3 regions of the Nonomuraea sp. B208 genome follow, and region 3 is predicted to be linked to each of the others. Evidence: riboswitches for the same ligand, from Rfam matches in the RefSeq annotation. Region 3 holds a riboswitch; each other region holds the start of a gene.
What was found. Region 3 has a riboswitch for cyclic di-AMP ahead of AC27IY_RS46935 (C40 family peptidase). Riboswitches for the same ligand answer to the same signal wherever they lie in the genome.

Region 1 (6,906 bases), on a different contig from region 3:
GACGGCACGCCCAGCGCGATCGCCTCCAGCGCCGCCGTCGAGCTGACGGTGACGAACCCGGCCGCGTTCGCGAGCTGCTCGTGCATCGGCCCGGCGGCGAAGCGCAGCCGCCCCCGCTCGCCCATCTCGCGCCAGAGCCGCTGGTAGTGGTGGCGTTCGCGGTGCGTCTGCCGTTCGTCCTCCAGGGCCCGCAGCTTGACCACGACGTCCAGGTCCGGCCGGCGCCGGGCCAGCTCGGCCAGGGCGCTCAGAATCCGCTCGCGCTGCTCGCGCCCGCGCGGCACCTTGGCCTGGGTGGCGAAGACCACCCGGTCGCCGCCCGCCGGGGCCGCGCCCGCGCGCAGGAACGGCAGCCGGGCCAGCCCGACCGCCCCTCCCCCGCCGAGCCGCCCGGCGATCTCGCCGAACTCGGCCACCTCCCGCTCGCTGTGCACCACGAACAGGTCGCAGCCGCTGCGGTAGATCCACGCCTTCTCCGTCGCCGGCACCGAGATGCCCGGCAGCCCGCTGACGAACACCGGCCGGGGCCGCAGCCCGTCCAGCACGCCGGACACGAGCACGTCCACCACCGGCCCCGTACAGGCCACGAGGATCACGTCGGGCCGGGTGCGCTCGGCGAGCCGGCGCACCGACCGGGCCGACAGCACCGGCGGCGCCGACCGGCCGCGCCCGCTCACCGCGGCGGCGATCTGCTCGGGCGAGGGCGCGATCGGCGTGCGGACCACCACCAGGTCCGCGGACGAGCCCTCGGGCAGGTCGTCGAGCAGGCAGGCCGCCCACTTCAGGTACGAGTCGGAGTCGGCCACCGCCAACACGTTCAACTAGGCACTCCCGTCAGATGCGAGCGCAGGGCGGGGGCCGCCCTGCTGGTCCACCAGTCGTCAGGCACGTCCACGGGCTCGACGGCGACGCCGCGCGGGCCGAGCAGGACCCGCAGCGAGGTGACGGCGGTCGAGGGGAGGCTGAGCACCCGCTGGTCCGGGCGCAGGCCGCGCAGGGTCAGCTCGGCGGGCGCGCCGGCGTCGTGCACGGTGACGCCGGGCAGCTCCCCGATGAGCGCCACGTCCACCGGGTCCTCGCGGCGGTGCGGGTAGTAGGCGAGCGGCTCGCGGGCCGCCAGGTCGGTCAGCCAGCGCAGGTAGCGGCCGCGGTGCACCAGGCCGTTGCGGACGAGCGAGGTGCCGAGCACGACCGTGTGCTCGTCGGGGCCGTACGGGCTCGGCGGCTGGGCGCGCAGCCAGGCGAAGTCGTGCCGGACCAGCTCTACGCCGGCGGCGCGGACGGCCTCGGCGAGCTTGTCGTCCACGTCGAGCGCGGTGAAGACCGACACCCGGCTGAGGCGCAGCCGCAGCGCGGCGGCCAGGCCGAGCGCGGCGCGCGGCGCGGACGGCTCGGCACGGGCGCGCAGCAGGGGGCGCGACGGCCCGGCGGCCAGCAGCTCCAGCAGGCGCAGCGTGGCGAGGCCGTCGTCCACGATGACGACCCGGCCGGGCCACGACGCCAGCCAGCGCACCTGCACCCTGCCGGAGAAGGCGTCGCCGACCGCGAGGACCCGGCGCGGCATGCGCTCGCGCGGATCGGCCAGCACCAGCCCGTCGGGCGCGCCGAGGGAGCGCAGCTCCGCGCGGGTGGCCTTCAGCGCGCGCAGCCCCGCGCGCGGCACGACCGTGGTCACGGGCCCGAGGAGCCCCGCGTGGTGGGCCTCGACGGCGCACAGCATCTGGAGCGGCGACTCCACCCAGGCCGACGCCTGTCCGACCACTCCTGCCCCTCCCGGCCGATGGGCCTCCCAGCAGGGTGATGGCCCGTCCATGACGCCGTTAAGTTACCCCTGCCGCCTTAAGCCGCCAGGAACGCGACGTGAACAATGGAGACTATGAACTCGCTCATGCTCAACACCGACGGCGTGCAGATCCCGCAGCTGGGGTTCGGCGTCTGGCAAATCCCCGGCGACGAGGCCGAGCAGGCCGTGCGCACCGCGCTGGAGGCCGGCTACCGGCACATCGACACAGCCGCCGCCTACGGCAACGAGGAGGGCGTGGGCCGGGCCGTGCGCGCGAGCGGGCTGCCGCGCGAGAAGGTGTTCATCACGACCAAGCTGTGGAACGGCGACCACGGCCGCGCCGAGCAGGCCTTCGACGAGAGCCTGGCCCGGCTGGGCCTCGATTACGTCGACCTCTTCCTCATCCACTGGCCGGTGCCGCGGCAGGACAAGTACGTCCAGGCCTGGAAGGCCCTGGAGAAGATCTACCGGGACGGCCGGGCCAGGGCGATCGGGGTGTCCAACTTCACCGTCCCCACGCTCACCCGGCTGATGGAGGAGACGGGCATCACGCCGTCGATCAACCAGATCGAGCTCCATCCCTACCTGCAGCAGCGCGAGATGCGCGAGTTCCACGAGGCCAACGGCATCCTCACGGAGGCGTGGAGCCCGCTCGGCCAGGGCAGGGGCCTGCTGGACGATCCGGCGCTCGCGGTGCTGTCGGGCAAGTACGGCAGGACGCCCGCCCAGATCGTGCTCCGCTGGCACCTGCAGCTCGGCAACGTGGTGATCCCGAAGTCGGTCACCCCGGCGCGCATCAAGGAGAACATCGACGTGTTCGGCTTCATCCTCGACACCGAGGACATGGCCGCCATCGGAGCGCTCAACCAGGGCAAGCGCCTCGGGCCCGACCCCGACACCTTCAACGCCACCTGAACCCTCTACGATCTCGCCTTGTGCGAGATTTTGCGTGGGGCATAGCGGCGACCGGCGGCATCGCCCAGACCGTGGGGACGGCCATCGCGGCCGAGCCGGGCATGCGGGTGGCCGCCGTCGGCTCCCGCGACCTCGGCCGGGCGCGGGCGCTGGCGGCGACGCTCGGCGCGGAGTCGGCGTACGGCTCCTACGAGCAGCTGTGCGCCGACCCGGCCGTGGACGCGATCTACGTCGCCACGCCCCACGCCCAGCACCTCCCGGTGGCCGCGGCCGCCATCGCGAACGGCAAGGCCGTGCTGTGCGAGAAGCCGCTCGCGGCGAGCGTGGCCGACGCCGAGACGATGGTGCGCCTGGCGCGCGAGGCGGGCGTCTTCCTCATGGAGGCCATGTGGATGCGGTTCAACCCGCTGATCCGCATGATCGCCACCGACGAGCGCTTCGGGGAGATCCGCTCGGTGCAGGCGTCCTTCGGCTTCGCCCATCCCTATGACGAGGCGCACCGGCTGTGGGCTCCCGAGCTGGGCGGCGGCGCGCTGCTCGACCTCGGCATCTACCCGTTCGGGCTGGCGCAGCTGCTGCTCGGCATGCCCGAGAGCCTGCGCGTCACCGGGGCGCTCGCGCCCAACGGCGTGGACGCCGAGGCGGCGGGGCTGCTGACGTACTCCGGGGGGCGGCACGCCGTGGTGGCGACCTCGTTGCTCGCGCACTACCCCAACTCCGCCCACGTGGTCGGCACGGGCATGCGGGCGGACATCCCGGCGGCGTTCTGGGCGCCGGAGCGGATCGTGCTGTCCGCGCCCGGCATGGAGCCCGAGGAGCATCTGCTCGATCCGGCCGACAACGGCTACGCGGGTGAGGTGCGCGAGGTGCGTGCCGCGGTGGCCGAGGGACGGACCGAATCGGCGGTCATGCCGCTTGACGAATCCCTTGCCATGATGGGGCTGCTGGCCGACGCCCGGCAACAACTGTCCTGACCAGCCCTTTAGGGATTTGTCATCTCCTTGCCATGTGTATTACCTTATGGGGCATCTCAGGGCATACGTCCGTTTTGTCGGAGTATGTCTGACCATCGCAAGTGAAAGAACATCACAGGATCGTCCTGTGACCGCTGAATCCGCCACGCGCGGAACCGGGGACCCACGTCCTTTGGGGTGAATCGGCATCACGTGCCGTAGGGCAGCTTCCACGTCCGAACCCGTCAGCTAACCCGGTAAGCGGCATGGAAGCAAGGAGTAACCCCCTCGATGGCCAAGCACGGCTTCACCGCTGCCCGAAAGATGAAGATCGCCTACGCCGTCCTCGGCACGGCCGTGGCCGCCGCCGCGCTCGGCCCGCAGGCCGCGAACGCCGAGACCGCGTCGGCCGCAGGACAGCACAGCAGCACTGTCAAGAGCACCAAGAACCCGGTCGACCACGCCGCCCAGCGCTCCCGCGCCGACGAGAACAAGATCCAGGTCACCGCCGACCAGGTGCTGTCCATGGCCCGCTCCCAGGTGGGCACCAGCGAGAACGCCGCCGGCGGCGGCACCCCGTACCAGCGCTGGTACGCCGACTCGAAGCGGGCCGCCGAGACCATCGCCCGCGACGGCGGCACCCCCGCCGGCTACCTCAACGCCCCCTGGTGCGCGATGTTCGTCTCCTGGGTCGGCGAGAAGACCGGCGCCCGCCCGCAGATCGGCTGGGACGCCTGGACCGTCGCCCACGCCAAGTGGTTCAAGAACAACGACCGCTTCGGCACCGTCGCCAAGCCCGGCGCGGTGGTCTTCTTCTCCTGGAGCGGCAGCAAGGACCTCGACGCCATCAACCACGTCGGGTTCGTCGAGAAGGACAACCAGGACGGCACCATCTCCACCATCGAGGGCAACACCGGCAACGGCAAGGTGGAGGAGCGCGTCCGGCCGAAGTGGCAGGTCGTCGGCTACGGCTACCCCGAGTACGCCTCCTGACCTCACCCACGTACGAGCGCGCGTCCCCATCGCCCGGGGACGCGCGCTCGTCGCGTGTGCGGCCCCGCCCGGGTCAGGGCGTGGGCTCTTCCAGCAGCCGCAGGCTCTCGCGGGCCCACTCGGCGCGGGCCGTCGCGACCGCGATCTGGCCGGCGAAGACGTGCGCCTTCAGCGCGGCGATGCGGTCGTGCTCGGCCGCCGGGCGGTTCTTCAGCCGCTCCTTGAGCAGGGGCGTGTCCTTGGCCAGCAGCGCCTCCCTGTGCGCCCGCCACTCGGCGGCGAGCTGCTCCTGCTCGGCGATGAACGCCTTGAGCACCGACGCGGCCCGGTCCGGCTCGATCATGTCGAAGAACAGCGCCTGCAGGAAGAACGCGTCGCGCGCCGGCGGCGGGGTGTGGGAGGTGCCGAGCCAGGCGCGCAGCTCCGCCAGGCCGCGTTCGGTGATGGAGTAGACGGTCCTGCTCAGCCTGGTGCCCCGGATCTCCTTCTGGCCCTCGATGAGGCCGACCTGCTCCATCTGGCGCAGCGTGGGATAGATCTGGCTCTGCGGCGCCGACCACACCCAGCGCGGGGCGGCCTCGAAGAAGCGGGTCAGCTCGTACCCGTTCATGGGGCGCGCCTCCAGGACGCCGAGCAGCGCGTGCTGAAGCGACATGCCCTCCAGCATAGGGAGAGCATGATCCGTTCCTCTAGAACAGGTATGGAGATACATGTATTGTCCTCCCTGTCTTCGGGAACGATCTCGCGAGGAGGCGGGCGGCGGTGCGCACGGCTGAAGCCGGACCCTTACCGGAAGAGCACTTACGGACCGAGCTGGCCCTGGCCGGGCGGGCGCTGGCGGCGGCGGGGCTGGTGACCGCGTTCGGGCACGTCTCGGTCCGGACCGGCGCCGACCGGCTGCTGATGACTCCACCCGTGCCCCTCGGCACCCTCACGGCCGCGTCCCCGTACGCCGAGCTCCCCCTCGACGCCGCCGAACTGCCCGGCGGAGCGCCGCGCGAGGCGTGGATCCACGTCGAGATCGCCCGCGCCCGCCCCGGCGCCGGCGCGATCTGCCGGGCGCAGCCGCCCGCCGCCACCGCGCTCGCCGCCGCCGGGGTGCCCATCCGGCCACTCCACGGGCAGGGCGCCTTCCTCGGGCCCGAGGTGCCCGTGCTCGACGACGCCGTGCTCGTCCGCGACCGGGCCCGCGGCCGGGCGCTCGCCGACCGGCTCGGCGACTCCCCCGCCCTGGTCATGCGGGGCAACGGCGCGGTCACCGCCGGCGCGAGCGCCGGCGAGGCCGTCGCCCTCATGTGGGTGCTGGAGGCCAGCGCCCGCATGAACGCCACCGCCGCCGCGGCCGGCACCCCCGTCCCCCTCACCCCCGCCGAACAGCGGGCGTGGCGGTCCGCCGCGCCCGAACTCCTTGCCCGCATCTGGTCCCACCTCCGGGAGTCGTCATGATCGAGTTGACGGACATCGCCTACGTCCGCTCCGGCGCCGCCGACCTGGACACCGCCGTGCGCTTCGCGGTCGACGTCGTCGGCATGGAGCTCACCGCCCAGGAGAACGGCGTCGCCTACCTGCGCGCCGACCAGCGCCACCACTGCCTCGCCCTGGTCGAGGGCGAGTCCGGCGTCATCAGCTCCGGCTTCACCGTCCGCGACGAGGACGCGCTGGCCGCCGCCGAGACCGAGCTGGAGAAGGCAGGCGTCGCCGTCGCGCGGGGCGGCGCCGAGGAGGCCCGCTCGCGCCGGGTCCGCGACTTCCTCTCCTTCGACGACCCCTTCGGCAACCGGGTCGACCTCGTCATCGACCAGGTGACGCTCACCGCCCCCGTACGGCACGGCCGCGAGGCCGGCATCACCGAGTTCGGCCATCTGTGCCTGGACGCGCCCGACGTGCGCGAGGCGTACCGCTTCTGGAACGGCCTGTTCAACGCCCGCGTCTCCGACTGGATCGGCGACTGGGCCTGCCTCATGCGCATCGACCAGGTCCACCACAAGCTCGCCGTGTTCCAGGGCAGCCGGCCGGGGCTCTGCCACATCAACTTCCAGGTGGACTCGCTCGACGACGTCATGCGCAACTGGCACTTCCTGGAGGCGAACGGCGTCGAGATCGAGATGGGTCCCGGCCGCCACCCCCAGTCCACGGCCGTGTTCGTCTACTTCAAGGGCCCCGAGGGCATCACGTACGAGTACTCGTGGGGCGTGCGCCTCATCACCGACGAGGACGCCTGGCGCCCCCGCTACTTCGACCCCGCCGAGCCGGGCTCGATCG
Region 2 (6,906 bases), on a different contig from region 3:
CACGAGCGCCATCCGAGCGGGTGGCGTCGGAGCGGCTGAGGTCGGATCGGCCGGGGTCGGAGCGGCTGAGGTCGGGTCGGCCGGGGTCGGGTCGGCCGGGGTCGGATCGGGTGGGGTCGAGGTGGTCGGGGTCGGGGAAGACCGCGGGGTCGCGATTGGCCGCGCCGATCAGCGCGACCACGGCCGTCCCCGCGGGCACCGGCGTCCCGCCGAGCTCCGCGTCGCGCAGCGCCACCCGTCCGGTGAGCTGGACCGGCGGGTCGTAGCGCAGCACCTCCTCGACGACCTGCCGCGGCCGCTCGGCGGCGTACGCGAGCAGGCCGTGCCGGACCAGGGCGAGCACCCCGTTGGCGATGAGGTTGACGGTCGTCTCGTGCCCGGCCACGAGCAGCAGCACGCAGGTGGCCAGCAGCTCGCCCTCGGTCAGCTCCTCGACCCGGGTGAGTGCGCTCAGCAGGTCGTCGCCCGGCTGCCGGCGCCGGAGCTCCAGGAGGTCGCGGAAGTAGTCGCGGAACTCTCTTCCTGACCGCCCGCTCTCCGATATCAGCTCCGCTGTAAGCATCGGGTCAAGGCTGCGGGCGGCCGTCTCGCTCCAGCCCTGGAAGCGCTCGTGATCTTCCGGCGGCACCCCCAGCATCTCGCAGATCACCCTGACCGGCAGCGGGTACGCGAAGCCGGAAACCAGGTCGCCCTCCTCGGGCAGCGCCGCGATCAGCCCGGCGGTGACGGCCTCGACGCGCGGGCGCAGCCGTTCGACCATGCGGGGCGTGAACGCCCTGCTGACCAGACCGCGTAACCGGGTGTGATCGGGCGGATCCATCCGCAGAAATGACTCGACAGGCTGACCTGGATTGACGCGGTTGATGGGACTGGGGCCGTGACCGAAACGCGGATCGCGGAGCATGGCGCCGCACAATTCGTGATCGGTCAGGACGAACAGCCCGGCCGGCGTACGGAAGATCGGCCCGCGTTCGCGCAGCGCGTGGTAGCGCGCATAGGGATCAACCAGAAAGCCGGGGTCCGCGGGATCAAAACCCAGAAGGTCCGCCGAACCCGAAGGGGAGGGTGATGAGCCTCCGGACTGATCAACGAGATCGGTCATCGCGCGTCCAGCATCCGGTCGGCATATGGCGAGTAGGTCACATATACGCGATCATGTCAATAGCGCTCGTCAAGGGCGGGATTTATCACGCTTGACGACCTTTCAGAGATGCGTTTACCTTCTGCGAGACGAGCGGCTTTGGCCCGTTGTGAGGTCCAAATTCTGCTGTTGGGGGGGAGGGCTCCCGATGGAAGTGCTCACTGAAGGCGTTGAGCTGAGCCACGCGGATCTGGCTTTACTCGGCGAGCTGGCCAAGGGCGTCACTGTGGATCGAGTGGGGAGACGTCTGGACATCAGCGGACGCACGGTGCGCCGAAGACTGCGCGGCATCTGCGACCGCATCGGTGTGGCCACGGCCATCGAGGCCGTGGCCTGGGCGGCACGCCGCCATCTCATCTGAAGGGACGCTTGGAGCAAGGGTCACCGGGTCATGCCGGCTCAGTCTGCGATGCGCACCGCGCCCGCGAAGGGCCGGTTGCCGAGCGCGGCCACCCGTACGACGTCGCCGGTGCGCGGGGCGTGCACCATCATGCCCCCGCCGATGTAGATGCCGACGTGGTGCAGGTCGCTGTAGAAGAAGACCAGGTCGCCGGGGCGCATCTCCTCACGGGAGATGTGCCGACCCGCGGTCCACTGGTCGCCGGTGTAGTGCGGCAGCGAGATGCCGACGCGCCTGAAGGCGGCCATGACCAGGCCGGAGCAGTCGTAGGAGCTGGGGCCTCCCGCGCCCCACACGTACGGCTTGAGCTGCTGCGTGAGCGCCCACCTGGCGGCCGCGGCGGCCTTGCCGGTGCCGGGGATCGGCAGGTTGACGCGTACGGCGCGGGTGCCGGGCTGCCCGGCCTCGCCGAGGGCGCGGCGGAAGAGGCTGCTCTCCGTCTTGGCCACGAGGGCGGTGATCTTGTCGCGCTTGGCGTCGAGGTCGGCCACGATCCCGCGCAGCTCCTCCATGCGGGTCTTGGCGCCGGCCTCGGCGCGGGTGGCCGCGTCCATGGCCTTGAGCAGCTGGTTGACCTCTTCGCTCTGCTGCGTCTCCAGCGCGTGGGTGGTCGCGGCCCGGTCGAGGAACTTCTCGGGATCGTCGGACTGCATGAACGTGAGCGAGCGGTTGAGCCCGCCGGTGATGTAGGCGTTCTGGGCGAGCATGACGGCCTTCGCGCGCTTGGCGGCGAGGTCGGCCTGGCTGTCGGCCAAGGTCTGCTGGGCGGAGTCGGCGGCCTTCTTGGCGGTTTTGTACTTCTCCCGCTGGCCGTTGTACTGCTCCGTGAGCGTCTCGATCTCGACGTGCAGCTTCTCGACCCGCTCCGACAGCTCCTTGAGGGAGGGCTTGGGCTCCGCGGACGCTGGGGCGATGGGGGCCGCCAGTAACGCGCCGGCCATCAGGGCCGCCGCTCCGAGGCGGAACGGCCGCCGGAACCGCTCCCGACGGGGGGCGCTCCCGCCCGCCGTCCTCTCGTCCCCACGCGTGCGCGTGCGCTTCACCAACCGACTCCCTTCCTCGACGCCTACCGGGTTAGCTGACGGGTTCGGGCCGGAGGAGCCCTACCGAACGTTTCGGATTCACCCCAGTGATGGCGTGCGGCGGGCGCCATCGGCGGGTCCCCGGCTTCCCTTGCGGGAATTGGGCGTGTCTCCCGCGCGCGACACGCGGGGAACGTCGTCGCTGGACACTAATGCACTCCCGGTTCCTGCTCAACCAGAACTGCTTGATCTGTTGAGGTTTCACAACCGAAGGGTCACAAGGTGATCTCGTGATCAAGCGTACAGGAGAGACTTTATGTCCTTTTTGCCCTTGGTTTTGCCTGACGTCGGCGAACGTCGGACCTGCGCCTGGACAGTCGTACCGGACCCCGGGTACGGGGCGGTTGAGGGAGTTAGGTCCGAGCCGTAATGACATCTGTACTCTGGAGAGCCATGGAGCAGGTGGCCGAGCTGACAGCGCCCGAGACCGCGGTGGTGGTCCGGCGTGCCCGCACGCCCGACGTCCGCGGCATCAGGCGCCTGGTCGACACCTACGCGGGCGCGGGTCCTCGGCTCCTGGAGAAGACCACGGTGACGCTGTACGAGGACGTACAGGAGTTCTGGGTGGCCGATCTCGGCGGGCGGGTCGCCGGCTGCGGCGCCCTGCACGTCCTGTGGGAGGATCTCGCCGAGGTCCGCACGGTCGCCGTCGATCCGGAGTGCCGGGGCATGGGCATCGGCCACCGGATCGTGGAGGCTCTCATACAGCAGGCCAAGGATCTGGGTCTGCGGCGCGTATTCTGTCTCACTTTCGAGATCGAATTCTTCGCCAGGCACGGGTTCCGGCCCATCCAGGGGACACCGGTCTCACCGGAGGTCTACGCCGAACTTCTGGCCTCGTACGACGAGGGTGTGGCCGAGTTCCTCGACCTGGAGCACGTCAAGCCGAACACCCTGGGCAACACCCGCATGCTGCTCCATCTGACATCGGGTGACGCGGACCTTGACCAATTGGAAAGGTGATTGTTGATACCTATGTCGATACGTTGGGCAGCACAGGCATGTGCCCTGACACGTGCCACATGCGCACGCGAAGCGAGGTGACACGGTGAGCACCGGACAGCCGCCGTATCCGCAAGACGAATCCGGCGAGAACTCCGCGCCTGGCAATCCCCCCTACGGCCAGCAGCACCAGGGCCGTCACCCCGGCGAGCCCGACCCCGACGCCACCGTGGTCGGCTACCGCACGGACGACGCCTTCGGCCAGTCCCCCTACAACCAGCAGCAGCCCGGCTACGGCCAGCAGCCCCAGTACGGCCAGCAGCCGGGCTACGGCCAGCAACCGCAGTACGGCCAGCAGCAGGGCTACGGCCAGCAGCCCCAGTACGGCGGCCAGCAGCAGGGCTACGGCCAGCAACCGCAGTACGGCCAGCAGCAGGGCTACGGCCAGCAGCAGGGCTACGGCCAGCAGCCGCAGTCCCAGCCTGACTACGGTCAGCAGGGCTACGGCCAGCAGGGCCAGTCCCAGCCGGGCTACGGCCAGCAGCCCCAGTACGGCCAGCAGCCGCAGTCGCAGCCGGGCTACGGCCAGCAGCCCTCCTCGGGCCAGTACGGCACCCAGCCGGGCTACGGCCAGCAACCGCAGTACGGCCAGCAGCCGCAGTCGCAGCCCGACTACGGCCAGGGCTACGGCCAGCAGCCGCAGTCGCAGCCCGACTACGGCCAGCAGCAGGGCTACGGCCAGCAGCCCCAATACGGTCAGCAGCCGCAGTCCCAGCCTGACTACGGTCAGCAGGGCTACGGCCAGCAGGGCCAGTCCCAGCCGGGATACGGCCAGCAGGGCCAGTCCCAGCCGGGCTACGGCCAGCAGTACGGCGACCAGCAGTACGGTCAGCAGGGCTACGGCCAGCAGCAAGGCTACGGACAGCAGGGCTACGGCCAGCAGCAGGGCTATGGCCAGCCCGGCTACGGCCAGCCGGTCGGCGTCCAGCCGCCCGGCGCGCCCGCCCCGCTCGCCGAGTGGTGGCAGCGCCTGGTGGCCAGGTTGATCGACGGCGTCATCCTGTTCGTCATCAACTTCGTCGTGGGCCTGATCCTCGGCATCTTCTTCGTGGCGAGCTACAGCTCGCTCGACGGCACCAGCAGCGGCATCGGCACGTCGTTCCTCGCCAGCATCCTGGCGGCGCTCGTCGCGGCGGCCCTCTGGGTGGCTTACGACTTCTTCCTGCTGAAGATGAGCGGCCAGACCGTCGGCAAGATGGTGATGGGCATCAAGGTCGTCCTCGTCGGCCAGCCCATGCCCCCCAAGGGCCTGCCGAACGACGCCGCGCTCAAGCGGGCCGGCGTCACGTGGGGCTGGTGGGTGTTCAACGCCATCCCGCTGCTCGGCTGGGTGCTCGCCTACGCGGGCGTGGGAGTCAACGGCGCATCCCAGCTCTGGGACAAGCCGTTGCAGCAGACGTTCGCCGACAAGGTCGCGCGTACGGTGGTCGTGAAGATCAAGTAGTCCGCGCGGGACGCGAACCTGGGGGCCGGCTTACCGCCGGCCCCTATGTTTTGCCCGCCGGGCCGTACCAGAATGGGGACACCCGCACTCCCCATTCGGGGCCGCCGACGACGCGAGGTGGAGGTTATGACCGGGACCGCGCCGCGAGCGGACACGCTGCCGGCGGAATGGTGGGAACGCCTCGGCGCCCGGCTGATTGAGGGGCTCGTCTTCGGGGTCTTCTATTACATTCTGTTCATCGCGCTCTGGGGCGTCTTCCGGACTGTCGGGTTGTTGGAGCTGTTCGACGGCAGGCTGCCCGGTGTGGGCGCCTCCCTGGCCGTCGGAGCCGGTTATACCGGCTACGACTGGTGGGCCCATTCCCGCGGGGGCCGGACGTTCGGCAAGGCGATCATGCGGATTCGCCTGTCCCCCGAGGCGCCGGCGTCCAGGGCGGCGCTGAAACGGGCCCTGGTCTATCCGGGCGCGCTCATGCTGATCGGCATTCCGGTGGTCAATCTCCTGGCCGGAATGCTGCTGTTCGCGGTGGGGCTGCTGATCCTGATGGACAAGCCGCTGGAGCGCGGCCCGCACGACCGGCTGGCCGGAACGCGTGTGGTAAAAGATCTTCGCTGAGCCTTCCACACCTGGGCGGATGCCTTTCGCAAAATTTCCGCTTGATCCGGTAAGGAGTCTGGAGAGACTGCCATTAGGCTATGGGGCGTCCGGGTTGCCGGATGTCGGCGCCCCTGAGACTCGCAGGGCATGTGTGTGCCGCTATGGTCAGTTGCGGGCGGTTGCCGCCGTACGCTGCACTGGGGTCACGCTCCTCCGGGCAGCGGCCCCGGGCGCATATAGCGCCCTCGAAACCCCGTCAGCCGTGGAGGCGAGGACGAATGGAAGCCCTAACAGATGTATTGTCAGCGCTCATCCCCCCGGCCGTGGTCGCCGGAGCCTTCATCTTTGGCGTGGTGAAGTTGGTCCGCCACGAGGGCGCCGGGCGCCGGCCTAAGGCTCAGCAGCCCGCCGAGAAGCAGAACTGATCGGCCAGTCAGCGAATCCCCGCTGTGCTGAATTGTCTCCGCGCCTTTTCGGGTATATGTTTGGGCAGGCGAATGAAACAATGCCCGCGAAAGGATTGCGTAGATGGCCAAGCACATCCAGGAGATTCTCATCGATGACCTCGATGGGGGCGAGGCCAATGAGACGGTCAGCTTCGCTATTGACGGCTCCTCCTATGAGATTGACCTCAGCGACCTTAACGCCAAGAAGCTGAGGGACGCGCTCTCGCCTTTCGTGCAGCACGCGCGCCGGGCGGGCGCCACCACCACGCGTCGTCGCACCCGCGGCGGCAACCGTGCGATGACCCGGGAGAAGAGCTCGGAGATCCGGCAGTGGGCCAAGTCCCGCGGCCTGCCGGTCAGCGAGCGCGGCCGTATCGCCTCCACCGTCGTCGAGCAGTACGAGGCGGCTCACTGAAAGAGTCGTCGCTCGACCGTGCGCTTATGCCGTTCGCCTTGGACCCCGGCGGCCGCCATAAGCGCATGATCGTATTCAGGGGCGTCTCGAATGGTGGAACGCCCCAGAGGACGATCTGCTGATGCGCTCACATATGCGGGCGTTTTGATCGGCTGTCGCGGCTGGTGTCGGCCGCCGATTCGCCGGCCGCGCCCGCATATGTGAAGCGTCGTCCCCGGCCTGCTCCAAAGCCGAAAGGCCCCCGCTGCCCGTTCGTCCGGGCATGCACGCGGGCTCCTCCACCGCGTTCCTCGCCTGTTCCTCGTGCTGTTCCTCCCGCTGTTCCTCGCGGGTGTTCCTGAGTAAAAGCTGGGAAGCGTCTGCGAGAGGCGGGGCAAAA
Region 3 (6,906 bases):
CCTCGGCGGCCGACATGTGGACCTTGACGTGCAGCATGATCCCGGTGGCCCCGGAGGCGGTGCTCGCCTCGGAGATCCACACGTGGTGCACGAGCGGGAAGTCCATGAGCAGCTGCGCGATCGCCTGCCGCAGCGCGGGCAGGATGGGATGGGTGCACCTGCGGTAGCCGGGGTCCACCTGCTGCATCGGGCCCGACAGGTGCGGCCTCGGCGCGGGCACCCACGGGAACGACGGCGCCTGCGGAGCCGGCGGGGCGACCTGGGCCAGCGCGGCACCCCGCGACACGGTGGCCATCGCGCCCGTCGCGTAGGCGGCGGGGGCCGCCCCGGACAGGACGGGCGTGGGCCCGGTCCGCGTCGTGGTGAGGAAGCGCTGGAGATCGTCGATGGGCACGGCCGCGGCGGCTGGTCCGGCCGCGTCGATCACGATCTCCCGCACGCCCGTGACGCGCTGGATGTCCAGGATGGTGTCGGCGTCGCACGCCGACAGGGAATGGCTGCCACGGTGCCGGGCGTAGGTGGTCGCGCTGGTGTAGCCGAGCAACACGCGGTCGCCGGCCTGGGTCGTCCCGAGGACGACCGAACGGTCAGGGCGCACTGCCACCAGGACGCCACCGTCGGCGAGGGCGCCCAGCAGCCGGTGGGGCGTGCCATGCTGGGCGAGAACGTCGGCAAGCGCAGGATTCCCGATGCTCATATGACGAACCATAGGTAGTCGGCCACGGCTTATCAGGCTAATGGCGAATAAATCTCCCGATCAAGACGAAGATGGCCCCGGAGTGGGTGACTTTGTCCTCTACCGGGTAGCCGCCCGTCCGTCTCACATGGTGGGTCTCTCGTGAATGCGTTCACAAGCGCCGGTTAGACTCGGTAGGACCGCCGGGGGATCCATGGACGTGTCCCCCTCATGACTCGCCGGAAGCCCCTAAGGATTCACCTGTGAACAAGCCCGTCGTACTGGTCGCTGAGGAGCTGTCCGAGGCCGGCCTCGCCGTTCTCGGCGCCGATTTCGAGGTCCGCCACACCGACGGCGCCGACCGTTCCCAGCTCCTGCCCGCCCTCGCCGACGTGGACGCCCTCATCGTGCGCTCCGCGACGCAGGTCGACGCCGAGGCCATCGCCGCGGCGCCCAAGCTGCGCGTGGTCGCCCGCGCGGGCGTCGGGCTCGACAACGTCGACGTCGAGGCGGCCACCAAGGCCGGTGTCATGGTCGTCAACGCGCCGACCTCCAACATCACCAGCGCCGCCGAGCAGACCGTCGCCCTCATCCTGGCCAGCGCGCGCAACACCGCCCAGGCGCACGCCGCGCTGAAGAACGGGGAGTGGAAGCGGTCCAAGTACACCGGCGTCGAGCTGGACGAGAAGGTCGTCGGCATCCTCGGCTTCGGCAAGATCGGCCAGCTCGTGGCGCAGCGGCTGGCGCCGTTCGGCGTCGAGATCATCGCCTACGACCCCTACCTGCCGCCGGCCCGCGCCGCGCAGCTCGGCGTCAAGCTGGTGAGCCTCGACGAGGTGTTCAAGCAGGCCGACTTCATCACCGTGCACCTGCCGAAGACCAAGGAGACCCTCGGGCTCATCGGCGACGAGGCGCTGCACAAGGTCAAGCCGAGCGTGCGCATCGTCAACGTCGCCCGCGGCGGCATCGTGGACGAGGCCGCGCTCTACTCCGCGATCAAGGAGGGCCGCGTCGCCGGCGCCGGCCTCGACGTCTTCGCCAAGGAGCCCTGCACCGACAGCCCGCTGTTCGAGCTCGACCAGGTCGTCGTCACGCCGCACCTCGGCGCCTCCACCCACGAGGCCCAGGAGAAGGCCGGCACCCAGGTCGCGCGGAGCGTGAAGCTGGCGCTCGCGGGCGAGTTCGTGCCGGACGCGGTCAACGTCCAGGGCGGCGCCGTCGCCGAGGACGTCAAGCCGGGCCTGCCGCTGGCCGAGAAGCTGGGCCGGGTGTTCACCGCGCTGGCCGGCGAGGTCGCCACCAAGCTCGACGTCGAGGTGCGCGGCGAGATCGCCTCCCAGGACGTGCGGGTCATCGAGCTGGCCGCGCTCAAGGGCGTCTTCGCCGACGTCATCGAGGAGCAGGTCACCTACGTCAACGCGCCGCTGCTGGCCAAGGACCGCGGCGTCGCCGTCGAGCTGATCACCAGCTCCGAGAGCCCCGACTGGCGCAACGTGGTGACCGTACGCGGCGTGCTGGCCGACGGCCGCCAGGTCTCGGTGTCGGGCACGCTGTCCGGTCCCCGCCAGATCACCAAGATCGTCGAGGTCAACGGCTACGAGATGGAGATCGAGCCGACGGCGCACCTCGCGTTCTTCACCTACGCCGACCGTCCCGGCATCGTCGGCGTGGTCGGCCGCCTGCTCGGCGAGCACGGCGTCAACATCGCCTCCATGCAGGTGGCCCGCGACGTCAAGGGCGGCAAGGCGCTCATCGCGCTGACCGTCGACTCGGCGATCCCGGCCGACATCGTCGACCAGATCGTGGCCGAGATCGGCGCAGAGAGCGGCCGTTCTGTGGACCTGGAGGACTGACACTCCCCGCCTCGCGCGAAAGGCCGCCGCCCGGATCGGGCGGCGGCCTTTTCGTCGTCTCAGCTGTCTCAGCATGCGGGATGCTAGGACATCCAACGAGATTCCTCGGTTAACGTGGAAGCACATGCGCCAGGTGCTCGTACTCATTACCTGCCGCGGCGAGGCCTGTTAGGGCAGGTCGGCGACTCGCCGCGGTGAACGGCGTCGCGTCGGCCGGTAAGTCCCTCCCGTCAGTAACGCCTCCTCGCGAAACGAGTTGACGATCATGTACGAGATGTACGCCTGGAACCGTGCGGAAGACCACAAGGACGAGGCCGCCGAGGCCCTGCAGACCGCGCTGGACCGCCGCGACAACGGCGGCGCCCCGCAGGAGTCCGGCCGGTAGGGCCCCGGCTCACCCATCAGGGACGTCGGTCAGAGCACCGACGCGACGGGCATGGGCGGTGCCGGCTCCTCCTGCCGCTCCGCCCACTCCCGTACGCCCTTGCGGTCGGGCCGGACGCCGCCGACGAAGACGCTCCTGCGCCAGCTCGACAGCTTTTCCTCCTTGATGACGTCGCCGGTGCGGGGCGCGTGCACCATGTAGCCGGGCCGGGAGATCATCCCGACGTGGCCGAGGTTGCTGAAGAAGACCAGGTCGCCGGGCTTGAGGTGGTTCCAGGAGACCTTCTTGTCGAATGCCGCGTACTGGTCGGCGGCGACGCGGGGCAGCTGGATCCCCGCCTTCTGGTACGCCCGGAGCATGAGGCCCGAGCAGTCGTACCCGCCCCTGCCGGTCCCGCCCCATAGGTACGGGATGCCCTGTTTTTTCAGGGCGAAGTTCAGCGCGATCTTCCAGGCGGGCCTGCTCTGCCGGTCCCGGATCTTCTTGAGTTCCGGACCGGTGAGCGTGGTGGTGAGTGCGCGCTGGTCGAGGGTTTCGGCCTTGGGCGCGCGGTCGGGGTTGTTCTCGTCGGGGGTGGAGGCCTGGGCGGGGGAGGCGAGCACGGCGAGGCCGGTCGCGCCCGCCGCCACGAGAATGGCGATGCGAGACAGGGGACTGTCCTTCCATACGGCCGACCGGGTTAGCTGACGGGCTCGGGCTTGGAAGCAGCCCTACGGCGCATGCCGATTCGCCCCTGGGGGAGAGTGGGTCCCCGGCTCCACGCGAACCGCCGCGTGGATTAGGCAGGGCACGGACGCTAACGAATCGGTCAAAAGATCGCAAATGTTCACAAATCGGACTTCTCGTGAACAGTCCGAGAAATGAGACCGGGTGTTCGTCAGGCGAGACGAGCCGGTAAGGTACCGGCATGGAGTCGCGTAACATCCGCTTGGCCGTCATCCCCGGCGATGGCATCGGCACCGAGGTCGTCACCGAAGGGCTCAAGGTCCTCGAAGCCGTCGGCACGAAGATCGAGCCCACGCACTACGACCTGGGCGCGGCGCGATACCACCGCACCGGCGAGACGCTGCCCGACTCGGTGCTGCAGGAGCTGCGCGGCTACGACGCGATCCTGCTCGGCGCGGTGGGCGACCCCAGCGTGCCGCCGGGCATCCTGGAGCGCGACCTGCTGCTGCGGCTGCGCTTCGAGTTCGACCACTACGTCAACCTGCGCCCGGTCAAACTCTTCCCCGGCGTCGAGACCCCGCTGGCCGACACCACGGCCGAGGACATCGACATGATCGTGGTCCGCGAGGGCACCGAGGGCCTCTACGCGGGCACCGGCGGCGCCATGCGGCGCGGCACGCCGCACGAGATCGCCACCCAGGAGTCGCTCAACACCGCCCACGGCGTCGAGCGCGTCGTCCGCTACGCCTTCGACAAGGCCCAGAGCCGCCCGCGCAAGAAGCTGACGCTGGTCCACAAGACCAACGTCCTCACCTTCGCCGGCGACCTGTGGCAGCGCACGGTCAACCGGGTGGCCGAGGAATACCCCGAGGTCACCACCGACTACTGCCACATCGACGCGGCGTCGATGTTCTTCGTGACGCAGCCGGGGCGCTTCGACGTCGTCGTCACCGACAACCTGTTCGGCGACATCATCACCGACCTCGGCGCGGCCATCGCGGGCGGCATCGGCCTGGCCGCGAGCGGCAACATCAACCCCGAGCGCACGGCGCCCAGCATGTTCGAGCCGGTGCACGGCAGCGCCCCCGACATCGCGGGCCAGGGCAAGGCCGACCCGACCGCCACCATCCTGTCGGTCGCCATGCTCCTCGACCACCTCGGCCTGAGCGCCGAGGCGGCCAAGGTCGAGCAGGCGGTCGCCGACGACATCGTCGAGCGGCTGACCGGCTGGACCGGCCGCACCACCTCGCAGATCGGCGACGACATCACCGCGCGAGTATCCGGCTAGGGCCGCCTAGCCTCCCCACGCGCCTGGCGGTCCGCACCCGGATCGCCAGGCGCTTTTTGCTGTCCGAAGTGGCCGAATCGCCCAACGGCAGCTTGTCATCCCATATGGCGAGACAATAGGAAGTACTAGCTGCCTTCGGGCAGCACTGCCGCGCTGTAGCGGGTCCACGGACCCTCAGGATTCGGTAGATTTTCGCGAAATCGCAGAGAGAAGGACCATCGTCATGACCATCGCTCAGAAGCTCAGCTTCGACGTGCAGCTATCCGACCACGCTCGCACCGCGGCCGAGCGGGAGCAGGTACTGACGAACCCCGGATTCGGGCAGTCCTTCACCGACCACATGATCATCATCGACTACACCGAGGGTCGCGGCTGGCACGACGCCCGGCTGGCGCCGTACGGGCCGCTCTCGCTCGACCCGGCCACCGCGGTCTTCCACTACGCGCAGGAGCTGTTCGAGGGCCTGAAGGCGTACCGGCAGGCCAACGGCTCCATCGTGATGTTCCGCCCGTACGCCAACGCCGCCCGCTTCAACCGCTCGGCCGCCCGCATGGCCATGCCCGAGCTGCCCGAGGAGACGTTCGTCGAGTCGCTCGAACTCCTCGTCCGCACCGACGAGGAGTGGGTGCCGACCACCGAGGGGCACAGCCTCTACCTGCGGCCCTTCATGATCGCCACGCAGGCGGGGCTCGGGGTCAACTACCCGTCCAGGACCTACTCGTACATGGTCATCGCCTCGCCGGCGGCGTCGTACTTCAGCGGCGGCGTCAAGCCCGTCTCGGTGTGGCTGTCCACCGAGTACACCCGGGCCGCCCCCGGCGGCACCGGCTTCGCCAAGTGCGGCGGCAACTACGCCGCCGCCTTCGTCGCCCAGCGCCAGGCCGTCGAGAACGGCTGCGACCAGGTCGTGTGGCTGGACGCCCAGTCCCACGAGTACGTCGAGGAGATGGGCGGGATGAACCTGTTCTTCGTCTTCGGCAACAAGCTCGTCACGCCCGCGCTGACCGGCACCCTGCTCCCCGGCATCACCCGCGAGTCGATCCTGGAGCTGGCCGGCGACCTCGGCCTGGAGACCGAGGAGCGGCTCATCTCGGTCGACGAGTGGCAGTCGGCGTGCGAGTCGGGCGAGCTGACCGAGGTCTTCGCCTGCGGCACGGCCGCCGTGGTGACCCCGGTCGGCTCGGTCAAGGGCGCAGACCGGGCCTGGACGGTCGCCGACGGCACGCCCGGCCCGGTGACCATGCGGGTGCGCGAGGAGCTGGTCGGCATCCAGTACGGCGCCCGCCCCGACGCGCACGGCTGGGTCCACAAGATCGCCTGACCTCGGGGACCCGCGCCCGTCTCAGTGCTTGGTGATCAGCGTCATGCCGTCGGCGACCGGCAGCATGAGCACGCTCACCCGCGGGTCCTCGATCACCAGGTCGTTGAACTGGCGGATCTCCACCGTGGTCGGCTCGTCGTGGGACGGGTCGGCCACGTGCCCGCGGCGCAGCGTGTTGTCGGCGATGAGCAGCCCGCCCGGCCGCATGCGCTCGATCAGCAGCTCGTAGTAGCCGGGGTAGTTGCCCTTGTCGGCGTCCACGAAGGCCAGGTCGACGGTCTGGTCGAAAGCGGCGAGGGTGTCCAGCGCCGGGCCCAGGGTGAGCGTCACCCGGTCGGCCACCCCGGCCTCCGCCCAGTAGCGGCGCGCGATCGAGGTCCACTCCTCGCTCACGTCGAAGCAGTGCAGCCGGCCGCCCCGCAGGCCCCGGGCGATGCAGATCGACGAGTAGCCGGTGAACGTGCCCACCTCCACGGCCACCTGCGGGGCCATGAGCTGGGTGATCATCGTGAGGAACGTGCCCTGGTCGGGGGAGATCTGCATCCCCGCGCTGTCGCCCGTGACCTCCATGGTCTCCTGGGCCAGTCGCTCCAGCAGGGGGTCGGGCTTGGTCGAGTGCTCGTACACGTAACGCGCCACGGCTGGGGTCAGGAGGTCTGCCTTCATACGGCCATTGTTTCCGTTCCGGTAGGGTCTGCGCGATCGACAAGCTGAGAG

Region 1: another riboswitch for cyclic di-AMP. It lies ahead of AC27IY_RS26355 (CHAP domain-containing protein); the one in region 3 lies ahead of AC27IY_RS46935 (C40 family peptidase).
Region 2: another riboswitch for cyclic di-AMP. It lies ahead of AC27IY_RS18505 (C40 family peptidase); the one in region 3 lies ahead of AC27IY_RS46935 (C40 family peptidase).

What each region holds. Positions count from the first base shown of each region.
Region 1 is NZ_BAAJOU010000024.1:66,346-73,251, reverse strand. It holds gene AC27IY_RS26375 (DUF6716 putative glycosyltransferase) at 1-815, opposite strand, end outside; gene AC27IY_RS26370 (hypothetical protein) at 818-1,762, opposite strand; gene AC27IY_RS26365 (aldo/keto reductase) at 1,877-2,698, shown strand; gene AC27IY_RS26360 (Gfo/Idh/MocA family protein) at 2,719-3,672, shown strand; cyclic di-AMP (ydaO/yuaA leader) riboswitch at 3,795-3,930, shown strand; gene AC27IY_RS26355 (CHAP domain-containing protein) at 3,943-4,644, shown strand; gene AC27IY_RS26350 (PadR family transcriptional regulator) at 4,718-5,299, opposite strand; gene AC27IY_RS26345 (class II aldolase/adducin family protein) at 5,407-6,090, shown strand; gene AC27IY_RS26340 (VOC family protein) at 6,087-6,906, shown strand, end outside.
Region 2 is NZ_BAAJOU010000021.1:334,228-341,133, forward strand. It holds gene AC27IY_RS18495 (cytochrome P450) at 1-820, opposite strand, end outside; gene AC27IY_RS18500 (LuxR C-terminal-related transcriptional regulator) at 1,290-1,502, shown strand; gene AC27IY_RS18505 (C40 family peptidase) at 1,541-2,584, opposite strand; cyclic di-AMP (ydaO/yuaA leader) riboswitch at 2,590-2,740, opposite strand; gene AC27IY_RS18510 (amino-acid N-acetyltransferase) at 3,017-3,586, shown strand; gene AC27IY_RS18515 (RDD family protein) at 3,672-5,069, shown strand; gene AC27IY_RS18520 (RDD family protein) at 5,196-5,684, shown strand; gene AC27IY_RS18525 (histone-like nucleoid-structuring protein Lsr2) at 6,195-6,527, shown strand.
Region 3 is NZ_BAAJOU010000033.1:333,504-340,409, forward strand. It holds gene AC27IY_RS46925 (hypothetical protein) at 1-697, opposite strand, end outside; gene serA (phosphoglycerate dehydrogenase) at 940-2,529, shown strand; gene AC27IY_RS46935 (C40 family peptidase) at 2,944-3,543, opposite strand; cyclic di-AMP (ydaO/yuaA leader) riboswitch at 3,568-3,709, opposite strand; gene AC27IY_RS46940 (3-isopropylmalate dehydrogenase) at 3,822-4,868, shown strand; gene AC27IY_RS46945 (branched-chain amino acid aminotransferase) at 5,092-6,189, shown strand; gene AC27IY_RS46950 (O-methyltransferase) at 6,211-6,855, opposite strand.